DNA from 2 places in the Acidovorax sp. 1608163 genome. Region 2 is predicted to be linked to the other one. Evidence: predicted binding sites of a transcription regulator. Region 2 holds the regulator's gene; the other holds the start of a gene.
The links. Region 2 encodes FNR, which switches genes on or off when oxygen is low (the NO sensors DNR and NnrR bind a similar motif). Its sites were predicted from a motif close to TTGATNNNNATCAA; they were not measured.
Positions count from the first base shown of each region.

Region 1: a site for FNR is predicted at 1,373-1,386, ahead of EAG14_RS19685 (type IV pili methyl-accepting chemotaxis transducer N-terminal domain-containing protein). Genes of this name have one in related genera too.

Region 1 covers NZ_CP033069.1:4,432,958-4,439,617, forward strand. The annotation lists gene EAG14_RS19685 (type IV pili methyl-accepting chemotaxis transducer N-terminal domain-containing protein) at 1-1,339, opposite strand, end outside; gene EAG14_RS19690 (ChaN family lipoprotein) at 1,557-2,351, shown strand; gene purU (formyltetrahydrofolate deformylase) at 2,443-3,291, shown strand; gene EAG14_RS19700 (LysR substrate-binding domain-containing protein) at 3,322-4,224, shown strand; gene EAG14_RS19705 (choice-of-anchor X domain-containing protein) at 4,474-6,660, shown strand, end outside.
Region 2 covers NZ_CP033069.1:1,770,528-1,777,187, forward strand. The annotation lists gene ccoG (cytochrome c oxidase accessory protein CcoG) at 1-339, shown strand, start outside; gene EAG14_RS07980 (FixH family protein) at 385-666, shown strand; gene EAG14_RS07985 (hypothetical protein) at 745-1,038, shown strand; gene fnr (fumarate/nitrate reduction transcriptional regulator Fnr) at 1,088-1,810, opposite strand; partial or broken gene hemN (oxygen-independent coproporphyrinogen III oxidase) at 2,000-3,381, shown strand; gene EAG14_RS08000 (sulfite exporter TauE/SafE family protein) at 3,390-4,121, shown strand; gene EAG14_RS08005 (HD-GYP domain-containing protein) at 4,541-5,824, shown strand; partial or broken gene EAG14_RS08010 (putative bifunctional diguanylate cyclase/phosphodiesterase) at 5,857-6,660, shown strand, end outside.

The sequences.
Region 1 (6,660 bases), 2.4 Mb from region 2:
GCAGCTGGGTCTGGATTTTCAGGAACGCCAGCGACTGGGCGATGGAGTCGTGCAGTTCGCGCGCAATCATGCTGCGCTCTTGCGCCACGGCGGCCTCGCGCTCCAGGGCCGTGGCACGCAGGCCTTCCATGGCGCTGGCCAGGTGGCGCGTCATGGCCTCCAGCAGTTCGCGCAGCTCGTCGTTCAGCACCACAGGGGAGCGAAAGAACAGGTCCACCTCGCCCAGGACACGCTGCTGCATTTGCACGGGGATGGTGACCATGGTCTCAAACCCGGCCTCGCGGCAGTGGGGCAAAGCGACGGCCGATGTGGGCGTGATGGGGATGACGCGGGTGCGCGCTTTTTCCTGCGGCTGGCCGCAGTGGCAAGCGCCAGTGTGCAGACAGTGCTCTTGCTCGGCCATGGCTTTGGGCAGCCCATCGTTGGCCAGCAGCACATAGCGCTCGTTGGCTTCGTCCGACCAGCGCACGGCCACCGCATCGGCCCCGGCCACGCGCCGGATCTGGCGCACAAAGCCGTTGGCCAACGCCTGCAGGCTGCCCGCATCCGAGGCCAGTCCGCTGACCTCGTAGAGCGCCGCCAGCCGCTGGTTTTGCACGGCAATGCTGGCGGTCTTCTCCTGCACTTTTTGCTCCAGCCCCTCATGCGAGGCCTGCAACGCGTGGGCCATGAGGTTGAACCCCGCAGACAGCTGGCCAAACTCGTCATCAGTCTCGATGGGCAGCCGGGTGCCCAAGTCGCCCTGGCGCAAGCGGGCTTGGGCATTTTGCAGCCGCGCTACCGGGTTGATCACCAGCAGGTAACTCACCGCCATGAAAGTCACGGCCGCCGCAATCGCCAGCGCCATCATGCACAGCTGAAACAGGTGCAGCGCGGCCGTCCACCCGGCAATCTGCACCTCGATGGTCTCCACAAACTGGTCCACCTGCTCCACAAAGTGGTCGGCCTGCGCCAGCGCCTGCACCCGGTCCGGGCGGGGCTCCTGCGTCCACTGGCGGTGCAGGGCGGTCCATTCCGCGCGGATGGCCTCAAACCGGGGGCGCGTCTCGTCGCCCCAGGGCACAAACAAAGGGCGGGCCGGGTCACCGGTGCGCAGCAGCTCCAGGCTGGCGTCAAACTCTTTGGCGCGCTGTTGCACGGCTTGCACGGGTTCCGTCTGCAGCACCAGCACCATGCGCAGCATGTTCATGCGCAGGCGCCCCGCCTCGTTCACCGCAGCGGCCCCGCCCTCCAGCTTCCAGGTCACCCACAGGGTCAGGCCTATGGAGCCCAGGGCCACCAGCAAGAAGCCGGCCCCCAGCGCCAGCAGCTTTGCGGTCAAGGATGGAGAGGTTCGCATCGCCGCAGTGTAAACATGCCCCCTTGGGGACTCTTGACCCAAGTCAAGAAACAACCGCGTAGCATTTGCGCATGCGTTCACTGTTTTCCCGCTCACGCCCCCATTCTTCGTCTGCCCGCCCTCTGCTGCGCCGCGCCCTGGGTGCCGTGGTGATAGGTGCCGCTTTGGCAGGCTGCGCCCACCGCCCCCCAGCGCCACCGGCACGCAATGGCCCCTGGTGCTGCGCACCGTGCTGCCTGCCGATGTGCTGCTCCTGGGCGAGCAGCATGACGACCCGGAGCACCAGCGCATGCAGCACGAAGCCGTGAAATGGCTGGCCATCCGCAACCAGCTGGGCGCGGTGGTGCTGGAAATGGCCGAACGCGGCACCAGCACAGCCGCACTGCCCACATCAGCCACACCAGCCCAGGTACAAAGCGCACTGCAGTGGCAAGAGGCGGCTTGGCCCTGGGCGCAGTACAGCCCCGCCATCATGGAAGCCGTGCGCGCAGGTGTGCCCGTGCTGGGGGGCAATCTGCCGCGCACCCAGGCCCGCAGCGCCATGCGCGACCAGGGCCTGGACCAGGCCTTGCGCCCCGAAGCCCTGGAGCGGCAGCGCGAAGCCATCCGCGAGGGGCATTGCCACCTGCTGGCACAAGCCCAGGTACCGGGCATGGCACGCATCCAGATCGCGCGCGACAAGGCCATGGCCCAGACCCTGGCAGAAGCCCACCGCAGCCCAGGTACCACCGCCTTGCTGATCACTGGAGCAGGCCATACCCTGCGCACCGCTGGGGTGCCCGTGCATTTGCCCAAAGACCTGACTGTTCGCATCGTGGTGGCGCTGCAGCAAAAAGCCCCCACGCCCGAAGGAGCGTCCAGCGAAACCCAGACCGCCCAGCCCTCCCACAGCCAACAAGCCACAGCCGACGCCGTGGGCCGCCTCGTTCCGGCCGACGCAGACCTGGTGTGGACATCGCCCTGGCGGGATGCGCCCGACCACTGCGAAGCATTGCGCAAGCAACTGGAATAAGCGCTCTGGGCCCCACGCCCAGGTCCAAGAACCCGCCACAAGTAGCCCCGCAGCGCCAAGCCACCGCCGGTGCTGCGACAATGTGGCGCCTATGACCCAAGCCTATATCCTCACCCTGTCTTGCCCCGACCGACTGGGGCTGGTGCACGCTGTCTCCGGTTTTCTGATGGAGCACGGCGGCAACATTGAAGAAGCTGCCCAGTACAACGACAACGCCACGGGCCTGTTTTTCATGCGCGTGCAGTTCGCCTGCGACCAGCATGACCACGCCACGCTGAAGGCGCGCCTGGCCACCTTTGCCGAGCCCTTCGAGATGCGCTGGAGCCTGCACACCACGGCCGAGCCCATGAAGACCGTGCTGCTGGTCAGCAAAGAAGGCCATTGCCTCAACGACCTGCTGTTCCGCTGGAAGTCCGGCCTGCTGCCGGTGGACATCCGCGCCATCATCAGCAACCACCGCGAGTTCTATCAATTGGCGGCCAGCTACAACGTGCCGTTCCACCACATTCCCGTCACAGCAGCCACCAAGGCCCAGGCCGAAGCCAAGCAATTCGAGATCATCGAAGCCGAAGGCGCTGAGCTGGTGGTGCTGGCGCGCTACATGCAGGTGCTCAGCGATGACCTGTGCCGCAAACTGGCAGGCCGCGCCATCAACATCCACCACAGCTTCCTGCCCAGCTTCAAGGGTGCCAAGCCTTACTACCAGGCCCATGACCGGGGTGTGAAGCTGATTGGCGCCACGGCCCACTATGTGACGGCCGACCTGGACGAAGGCCCCATCATCGAGCAGGACGTGGCCCGTGCCGACCACACCGACACCGTGGAAGACCTCACATCGCGTGGCCGCGACACCGAAAGCCAGGTGCTGGCACGCGCCGTGAAGTGGCACAGCGAGCACCGCGTGCTGCTCAACGGCCACAAGACGGTGGTGTTCCGATAAAGCCTTTGCGGGCTTGATGGGTGCATTGAAGTGGCTACCACCGCTGCGGTCTCCTTGCTCAACAGCGCCGCAAGGCGCATTCCACCCATCCAGTGCCTGCTGACGTTTGAGGCCCTGGCTCGGCTGCGCAGCGTGACGCAGACTGCCGATGAGCTGTGCGTCACGCCCAGCGCCGTGAGCCACCGCGTCAAGCAGCTGGAGCAGATGCTGGGCGTGTGCCTCTTTGGGCGAGCGGACTTTTCGCTCACCACCGAGGGCAGCGCCTACCTGGCCCATGTGCGCGAAGGGCTGGGGGCACTACAGCGTTTTCCAGGTGAAGCCACAGCCCCCGGGCGCAGGCGCCTGAAGCTGGCCGTCACGCCCACTTTTGCGCGCACCATTCTCATCCCACGCCTGCGACAGTTCACCGAGGCCTACCCGGAAATCGACCTGGCCCTGCAGGTGTCCATCCCGCTGCTGGATGTGGTGGCCGAGGATGCTGACCTGATGGTGCGCTTTGGCCCCGGCCACTACGCCGATGTGGAGCATGTCGAGCTGGCGCGGGATGTGGTGACGCCCTTGGCGTCCCCCACATTCGTGCGCGAACACGGCCCGTTTGAACGCCCAGAAGACCTGGAAGGTCTGCCCCTGCTGCGCAGCCCCCTGGAGCCCTGGCGTACCTGGTTTGCCGTGAGCCAGCTTGACTGGGCCGAGCCCAACGAGGGCTCGCAATTCAACGACATTGGCCTCATGTGCGATGCCGCCGCAGCCGGCATGGGCGTGGCCCTGGTGCGCCTGAAACTGGGCGCGCCTTGGCTGGAGCATGGCACGCTGGTGCGGCTGTTTCCCATCGAAGCCCACAGCCCCCACGCCCACTACCTGTGCTGGCGCGCCGGCGCCATGGAGCGCTGGGAATGCGCCGCCTTTGCGCAGTGGCTCAAGGGCACTCTCTGACCCTGCGGCACCCTGCGTCGCCTCGGATCAACCCGCTTCGCCGTGGGACATAGCTCTTTGTTCCAGCACAGAAAAAGGGCTTGTGTGCACCTGCGCACTTTTTTGTTGCCTTTGCTTTTCGCCTGCAGATACTCCGCGCTGGAGAGGGAAATCAAATTGCCAAAAGGCACAGCCGCAGACACCAGGCGTTGACACACACGCTGCTCTGCCGCGCCCTCCTTCCGTGTATTGACCGCAAGGAGTTCGAAGATGAAAAGCAAGACCCCGGGCCTGCCGCGCCCCACACTGAAGCGCGTCATGGCCGCAGCGCTGGCTGCCGCCCTGGCCATTCAGCCTCACATGGCCGCCCAGGCGGCCAACCACCCGCTCACCGCTGTGCGTGATGTGAACATCATCGATTACGTGGTGAACGTGGACTGGGACTACGACAACCCGCCCACACAGCAAGACAACCCAGGACAGTTGCTGGACCGTGCCTACATCACCCAGGTGATCCGTACCGTCGCCCGCAGCAAGTTCACGGCCACGGAAGGCCGACACCGCCTGGGCAACGTGTTCATCTACAAGAATGGACAGTTCGGCAACAACGTCGACATCCGGATGATCAACAAGTCCGACCGCTCTGCCGCCAACATCTCCGGCTGGGGCACTCGGGGCCAGACTTCCTATAACTACCTGGCCTACAGCGGCGCTTTTGAAAGCGTGGATGCCCTGGGCAAGGTGATCAACCACGAGCTGGGCCACTACACCTACGGCCTGTACGACGAGTATGTGGAGGCCGGTGCAGCCCTCAAACCCAGCGACCCGGGCAGCCCCTCTGGCGAAGACACGCCCAAGAACACGGCCATGAACAACCACCTGGAGTTCGTGTCGCTATCGACCCCCGCCGACTACACCAACCCAGCTGAGCGCAAAACCGCCCAAGCCCGCATGATGGCCACACAAAGTGATGGTACTGGCGGCAGCGCCTGGGAGATGCTGACCAGACCACCCGAGCAGGACCCTGAGGTCGCCCGTGGCCAGGGACGCACGTTCTTCGAGGCCTTCCGTGGCGTTGATCCAAAGACCCTGAACCTGACACGCCCCACCACCGGATTTGATGCAGACCTGAAGCTGATTTTTGCGCCAGCGCCGGTGTTCCGTGACGTGATCGTGGTGGACCGCACGCTGCCCGCAGCCCGCCTGGCTGACCTGATGCAAGCGGCCAAGACCCTGATTGGCCAAGCTGTAGCCAACACCCAGTTCGCCATCGTGGCGTCCCCCGCCACGGGCAGCGAACCCGTCGCGGCATTCACCACTGCGGACGCAGCGGGCAAGCAGACCCTGACGGCGGCCCTGGATGCGATTCAGGCCGACACCGCAGGCACATTCAACGCGCTGACAGCCTTTACCAAGGCCTACGAACTGATTGGCGCAGCGCGCCAAGCGGGCGACCCGGCCACCCTGCACCTGCTCACTGGCTCCGAAGCCCAGGTGCCTGCAGAAGCGGCATCCACCGCCAAAACTGCCCGCATCGCTGTCAGCCCATTGGGCTTGACGGGGGGTAGCGCAGAAGCCCGCGCCATGCGCGCCAAGGCGGCCGTGCTCCAGTCCAAGGCTGGTGCTTCGGTGAACCTGACGCAACTGGCCCAGTTCACAGGCGGTGCTTACAACTCTGCCCGCAACGGCGCGGAAGCTGCCAAGGATGTCACCCGCGCACTGAACGAAGTGCATGCCAAGGCCGTCGCCTCCGTGCGCCTGGATGGCTCGGATGCGCTCGCAGCCAATGGCAGCTTCAGCACCCAGTTCCGCATCGCCAGCGCTGCGCTGGACGGCGCGGTGGACATCGAAAGCTACTTTGACCCAGCCGATGCCAAGAAACTGAGCTTCAGCCTGACCGCGCCCGATGGCCGCGTCTTTACCCCCGCCAATGCCCCTGCTGGCATTGACATGGAACTGGACGCGGCAGAAGGTGTGTTCCTGGTCACGATCGGCACTGAGGTGTCGGGCCGCAATGGTGTGTGGGCGCTGAAGGCGACCAGCAACGCCGCCATGGTGGACGGCCTGAGCGTGGACGTGAGCAGCGCATCGCGCCTGGCACTCAATAGCGAAGTCACCGGTGGCGTGCTGGCCACCGTCAACACGGCCCCGACCCTGCGGGCCACGCTGGCCTCTGACAAACGCATCAAGGGCGCTACGGTGCGCGCCACCGTGTACAACGAGGATGGCCAGGCCGTTCTCGAAAACCTGGTGATGCGCGATGACGGGGTGGCCCCTGACCTGCGTGCGGGCGACGGGGAATACGCCGTATCGCTCAAAGACAAGCTCAAGGCAGGCGAGTACTACGCCATTGTGGAAGCCAACAACGACGGCTCCGCCGTGATTGCCAGCCTGGGGGCCCTGGTCAAGGGCGCCCGCGCGGAAGAGACGCCCGTAGAGGCGTTCCAGCGCGAAGCG
Region 2 (6,660 bases):
ACCAGAACGCCTTTGAAGGTCGACGTTGTGCGGGATCGCGCCGCCTTGTCTCGCATCGTTGCGGGCGGTAAGCTGGAGAACATCTACCGTATCCAGATCATGAATGCGACGGAGTCGCCTCAGCGCTACCACGTAGCAGCCAAGGGGCTGGAAGGCTTGGAGGTTGTATCGGAGTCTGCTGTGGACATTGAGCCTGCGCAGTCACGTTGGGTGGCGGTGCGCTTGCAGGTGCCCTATGGGTCCGCAACGCCGGGTTCGCACCCTGTGACGTTTGAGATTGGGGCGGAAGGTGGTGGCGCCCATGTATCGGAAAAAACGGTCTTTTTGGTTCCTCGGTAAGCAGCCTGTGGTCTCGCTGTCTTACCCGTTTTGATGGAGTTTGCTATGTCTTCGATTTCCTCTTCAGCTCCCGCTCCCGTTCAGGCGGCTCCTTGGTGGAAGTTTGGCCATGTTTGGCTGGTGCTCTCTGGCCCCGCTATCGTCGTGGTAGCGGGCTTCGTTACCTTGTGGATTGCCGTCTCCAGCCCTGACCCCGTTGTGGCTGAAGACTACTACCAGCAAGGCATTGATATCAACAAGAGGCTGGAGAACCCGCAGCCTGGCATGGCGCCTGCGCTCAAGGGCCGCAACCATGCCGTGACACCGCTCAAAGACCAGCCCCGCTAGTTGCGGAGCCTGGGCCTTCATGGCGGTGCGGTAGGCCCAGGCATCGATGCCTTCTCAAAACCATACGGAGACACCACGATGTGGACACAGCGTTTGATGTGGATTGCTTGGCCGGCCTTTTTGGTCGCCGGGGCTTTGGAGGTGTTGGTGTTTGCAATGGTTGACCCCCAAGACCTGCACTGGTTTGGGCAGCCGCTGGCATTGTCTCGGCTGGGGGTGTACACGCTGGCCTTCTTTGCCTTCTGGGTGCTGACCATGGCGTCCGGCGCTTTGACCACGCTGCTGGCCATGTCACCGTTTGAACTCAACCGCTGTCCTGTGCCTGACCAAGATCGACCTGACGATTGCCGCAAGACACCGTCTTGCCCATGAGGCCGGATGGCATGCCTCCGTTAGTCGGCATGCCTCAAGACCCAACCGATCAGTGGCAGGCTTGTTGGTTGTTCACGATGCGGCGTAGCGCGTCGGTGTCCAAAATTCGCACGTGGCGTTGGCGAACTTCGACAGTTCCATCCTCTACGAATTTGGAGAAGGTGCGGCTCACGGTTTCCAATTTGAGGCCCAGGTAGCTGCCAATTTCTTCCCGGGTCATGCGCAGCACCAACTCTGATTGAGAGAAGCCGCGGGCATGCAGGCGCTGTACCAGGTTGAGAAGGAAGGCTGCCAAACGCTCTTCAGCCCGCATGCTGCCCAAAAGGAGCATCACGCCGTGTTCGCGCACGATTTCGCGGCTCATGATTTTGTGCACATGGTGCTGTAGTGCAGTCACTTCGCGTGATAGTTCTTCAATGCGATCAAACGGCATCACACAGACTTCGGCATCTTCCAATGCCACGGCGTCGCAGGTATGGTGATCATTCACAATGCCATCCAGGCCGATGATCTCCCCGGCCATTTGAAAGCCCGTGACTTGATCGCGACCATCTTCAGTGGCTACGCAGGTCTTGAAGAAACCCGTGCGAATGGCGTACAGCGAGGTGAAGGCTTCGCCATTGCGAAAGAGTGTGCCACCGCGCTTGACTTTGCGGCGCACGGCCACCACCTCGTCGATGCGCTGCAGCTGTTCGTCATTGAGGCCAACGGGCATGCAAAGCTCGCGGAGGTTGCAGTTGGAGCAAGCGACTTTGATGGTGAGCGGATTCATGGCACAGAAACCTGGTTGATGTTCGGGCATATCGTGCACGACGAGGGAGGCCGGTATGCCTCGGTCTGCGAGTAGTGGCAGATGATATGCATCAAATTGTCGCTCTTGTGGAGATGACTTCACTTGATGCAGGTCAAGGACGCAAGAGGAGGGGTGCGGCACAGTAAGCTAGTACGCAAGGATATCCCCATGACCGCAGTTACCCCAGAACTCCTGACCCGCTTTGACGTGCCAGGTCCTCGATACACCTCCTACCCCACGGCAGACCGTTTCGTGGAGGCATTTGGCCAAGAGGAATATTCCTTGGCATTGGCGCAGAGGCATCTGGGGACAGGTGCCAAGGCAATGCCATTGTCACTGTACGTGCACATTCCATTTTGCGAGTCGCTATGCTACTACTGCGCTTGCAACAAGATCATCACCAAACACCATGACCGCGCCGATGTCTATTTGCGCTATCTGAGCCGTGAGATTGATCTGCACACGGCCCAGTGTGGTGCAGGGCAGGTGGTCAGTCAGCTGCATTTGGGGGGGGCACGCCGACGTTTCTCTCGGATGAGGGCTTGCGCGAACTCATGTCTATGCTCAAGCGCAGTTTCACGCTGGCGCCTGGAGGGGAGTATTCGATCGAGGTGGACCCGCGGACCGTGGATGCCGAGCGCTTGGCCTTGCTGGCCGAGTTGGGCTTTAACCGGCTGAGCTTTGGTGTGCAAGACTTTGACACTGAGGTACAAAAAGCCGTGCACCGGGTCCAGCCCGCCGAGCAGGTCTTTGCTTTGGTGGAGTCCGCCCGGTCCATTGGGTTTGATTCCATCAATGTGGATTTGATTTACGGCTTGCCACGCCAGACCCCTGAGTCATTTGACCGTACGCTCTCCCAGATCGCTCAACTCCGCCCGGATCGGATTGCTCTGTACGCTTATGCCCATTTGCCAGACCGCTTCAAGCCCCAGCGCCGCATCATCTCCGCTGAACTGCCCACAGGGGGCGCGAAGGTGGCCATGTTGTCGCGTTCGCTCGATGCCTTTTTGGAGGCGGGCTACGTGTACGTTGGCATGGACCATTTTGCGCTGCCCACCGATGCCCTGGCCATCGCCAAGCGGCAAGGGCGCTTGCATCGCAATTTCCAGGGGTACAGCACGCAGCCTGACTGCGACCTGATTGGCTTGGGCGTATCGGCCATTGGGCGCATTGGCGCCACCTATAGCCAAAATGCCAAAACTCTGGATGAGTACTACGACCACCTCGACCAGGGGCGTCTGCCCGTGGTCCGTGGCTTGGCACTGAATCGGGACGATCTGGTGCGCCGTGCTGCCATCATGGCCTTGATGTGCCAAGGCGAGTTGCTTATTGAGCCCATGGAGCAAGCTTGGCTGATTGACTTCCGCCGCTACTTTGCTGCTGAGTTGGATCAGCTCCAGGACATGCAGACCCAAGGCCTGGTAGAGATCGGTGATGAGGGGGTGCGTGTGACGGCCATGGGGTGGTTCTTTGTGCGTGGCATTGCCATGGTGTTTGATCGCTACCTGCAAGCTGATCGCACGCGGGCCAAGTTCTCTCGCATCATCTGACCCTCTATATGACTGGTGCTGTGGCCTGGACGGCGTTGGTGATGGGGCTCCTGGGTGGGACCCACTGCGTTGCCATGTGTTCGGCGCCTTGCGGTGCGGTGGTGGGGGCGGGCGCTTCAGCGGCAGAAACTCGTCCTGCAGAGCAGCCTGTGCACTGGATGCCGCGCAGCGCAGCACCTTCTTTTCTGCGCCAGTTGGCCTTTCACAGTGGCCGTGTGCTGGGCTATTCGCTGCTGGGGGCCTTGTCGGCCTGGGCGATGGAGAGCCTGGCCTGGGTCACCCAGCAATCCATGGCGCTGCGGCCCGTGTGGACGCTCATGCACGTTGCTGTGCTGGGTTGGGGGCTGATGATGATGGTTCAGCTGCGCCAGCCTGCCTGGGTGGAGCAGGCCGGTCGCTCGGTGTGGGCGCGTGTCAGTCCCTTGGTGGGCACCCCTGCCGGGGTGGCGTCGGCTGGGGTGTTGTGGGCTCTGATGCCCTGTGGGCTGCTTTACTCTGCGCTGTTGGTGGCAGCACTCAGTGGCGGCCCTGTGCAAGGGGCATTGTCGATGGCGCTCTTCGCCGTGGGCAGCGGCCTGTGGTTGGTCGGTGGCCCGCTGGCATGGCATTGGGGGCGCAAGCACCTCCAAGCGTTGCAGGGTGATTGGGGGGCTCGTATCAGTGGCGCCCTATTGTGCGGCGTTGCGGTGTGGGCGCTGTGGATGGACTTGGTGTACAAGCCTTCACTGTGGTGCCGTTGAGCCAGGCGCTTGGCCTTGCTTGCTAAGAACCTGTTCAAAGAGTCTGCCGACTGCTTTGGCTTGCATGGCCCGCGATCAGTCGGTCGCTTTTTGACAATTTCACCACACTCTGCCAGCTTTTACATCTTGCTGGAGTTGCCGATCCACCTTTGCTAGGCAGCCATTTTTCTGCGTCTGGCGAGCGGTGCGCTGAGAGGGCCCCCGCTGGGCACATGGTTTTGCGGCTTTCGCGTCTGATTTCGACCTCTTTTCCAGAAAAGCACTGCTGGAAATAGGGGGTAAACGCCTTGCTCAGGCGGCCATCAGAACTGGTGATAATGGGCTTAACAATTGTCGCGGCATTGTTACATTTCCCCACTGTCACCTATTGCGCTGTGAATACCTCAGTTCTTATCGATATCAGCCAGTTGCGAATTGGCATGTATATCCAGCTGGATTTGAGTTGGATGCAGCATCCGTTTCCCGTCAGCAATTTCAGGGTGGGTTCCGCGGAGCAGATCGCAACCCTGCGCGAGTTGGGACTCACCCAAATCAAGGTGCTGCCCAAGAAAAGCGATCCAGAGTTTCGCCATGGCGTGATTCCGCCAGAACCCGAAACCCCGTCAGCATGCCCAGAGCCCGCATCGCCGGAGCCCGTTGTTGCCGATCAACCCTCTGCCTCATTGACCGCCGGGGCCGAGAATGCCCTGGCGTTGCGGCGCAGGCTGCTGCTGGCAGCCCAAAATGCTTCTTTGTTGGCCTGCGATCAGCGCTTTCGCTTGGCCACTCGCCAGTACATGGCGATGGAGAAACTGGTCAGTGACCAGCCCCAGGCTGCGCAAGCTGAGGGGGTATCGCTGGTTTCAGAGTGTGTGGATGAGTTGCTCGAAAGCAGCGACTCGGTCATTCGCCTGCTCTCAGAAGGCGTTGGCGAGCCCGGCGCACTGCATCCCGTGAATGTCATGGTGCTCAGCCTTTTGCTGGGCAAAGCGCTGGGCATGAAAAGCGCCGAGTTGCATGACCTGGGTGTCGCCGCGTTGCTGCACGACATCGGAAAAATGGGCATGCCGCTGCAGCTGGCCCATGTCTCTTCTTCCATGACCCTCGCTGAACGCTCGCGCTACGAGGGCCATGTGGCCGCCTCGGTAGCGTTGGCCACGCGCATGGGTTGGGGCAAACCGGTGCTGGCCACCATCGCGCAGCACCATGAAATGGTCGATGGCTCGGGTTTTCCTTTGCGTCGCGGCGCGGCAGAGTTGAGTCGATCCAGCCAGGTGGTGGCGCTGGTCAATCACTATGACCGCATGTGCAGCCCCATCGGAGGAGGGGGCCTTACGCCCCACGAAACCTTGTCTGTGATCTTTGCACAGCACAAGGCGCGGTTTGATTCGGTGGTGCTGGGTGCCTTCATCCGCATGATGGGGGTGTACCCCCCAGGCTCCATCGTCCAGTTGGTCAACGACCGTTATGCCATCGTGGCATCGGTCAACTCTTCGCGGCCCCTGCGTCCTCGGGTGATCGTGCACGACTCGCGCATTCCCAAGGACGAAGCCCCGATCCTGGATTTGGAGACGGTGCCAGAACTGGGCATCCGGCGCAGCCTGAAACCTTCGCAGTTGCCTCGCGATGCGCTGGACTACCTCTCCCCGCGCAAGCGCATCTGCTACTTTTTTGAGCGTGCAGTCAGCCCAGACTCCGTCGAAGCAGAGGTTCAGGCGTTGTGACATACCCACTGCCGCAGCCTTGGCTGGATGCGATGCTGGAGGCTGTCTGCCTGGTGGATGAGAAGTCTCTGGCAGTTCTGGCAGCCAATGGGGCCGCAGCCAAGCTGTTGGGGCGTACCGTTCAGGAGCTGGTGGGGCAATCTGTGCTGGGTTTCGTTGCCACCCCGCAAGACCATGTGTTTTGGGTACAGCCTGTGGATGCCATCGCGGACGGCATCCACTCTGAAACCAGTGTGCTGCATGCCAATGGCGCGCTGATTGCGGTGGAGCGGCAGTTGCGCCGCGTGCCATTGCCGGGGGGCGGCACGGCATTCTTGTTGGCGATGATGGACCGCAGCCAACAGCAAGCGACCGAGTTGGAGCTGGAGACTTTGCTGTCGGAGTTGAGGGCGACGCTGGACTCTGCGGCAGACGGGATGCTGGTATGTGCCATGGATGGCAGCATTCGGGCTTTCAACCAGCGTTTGGTCAAGCTGTGGCACATCTCGCCAGACATGTTGACCCGCCGTGATGACCCGGCCGTTTTTGCCCACATGGCAGATCAGGTGCGCGACCCGCAGGGCTACTCTGAGCGGATGGCGGCCATCATGGCCGACCCGATGCAAGAAAGCACCGATATTCTGGAGCTGAGCGCTGGCACGGTACTGGAGCGCCGGTCTGTCCCGCAGCTCAGCCGTGGCTTGCCTGTTGGGCGGGTCTATTCATTCCGTGACATCACGCGCCAGACAGAAGCCCAAGCCAGTCTTCGGTTGGCAGCCAGGGTGTTCGAGTCGAGTCTGGACGCTATCTTCATTGCCGATCGCCAGCATCGGATCTTGCGGATGAACCCGGGTTGC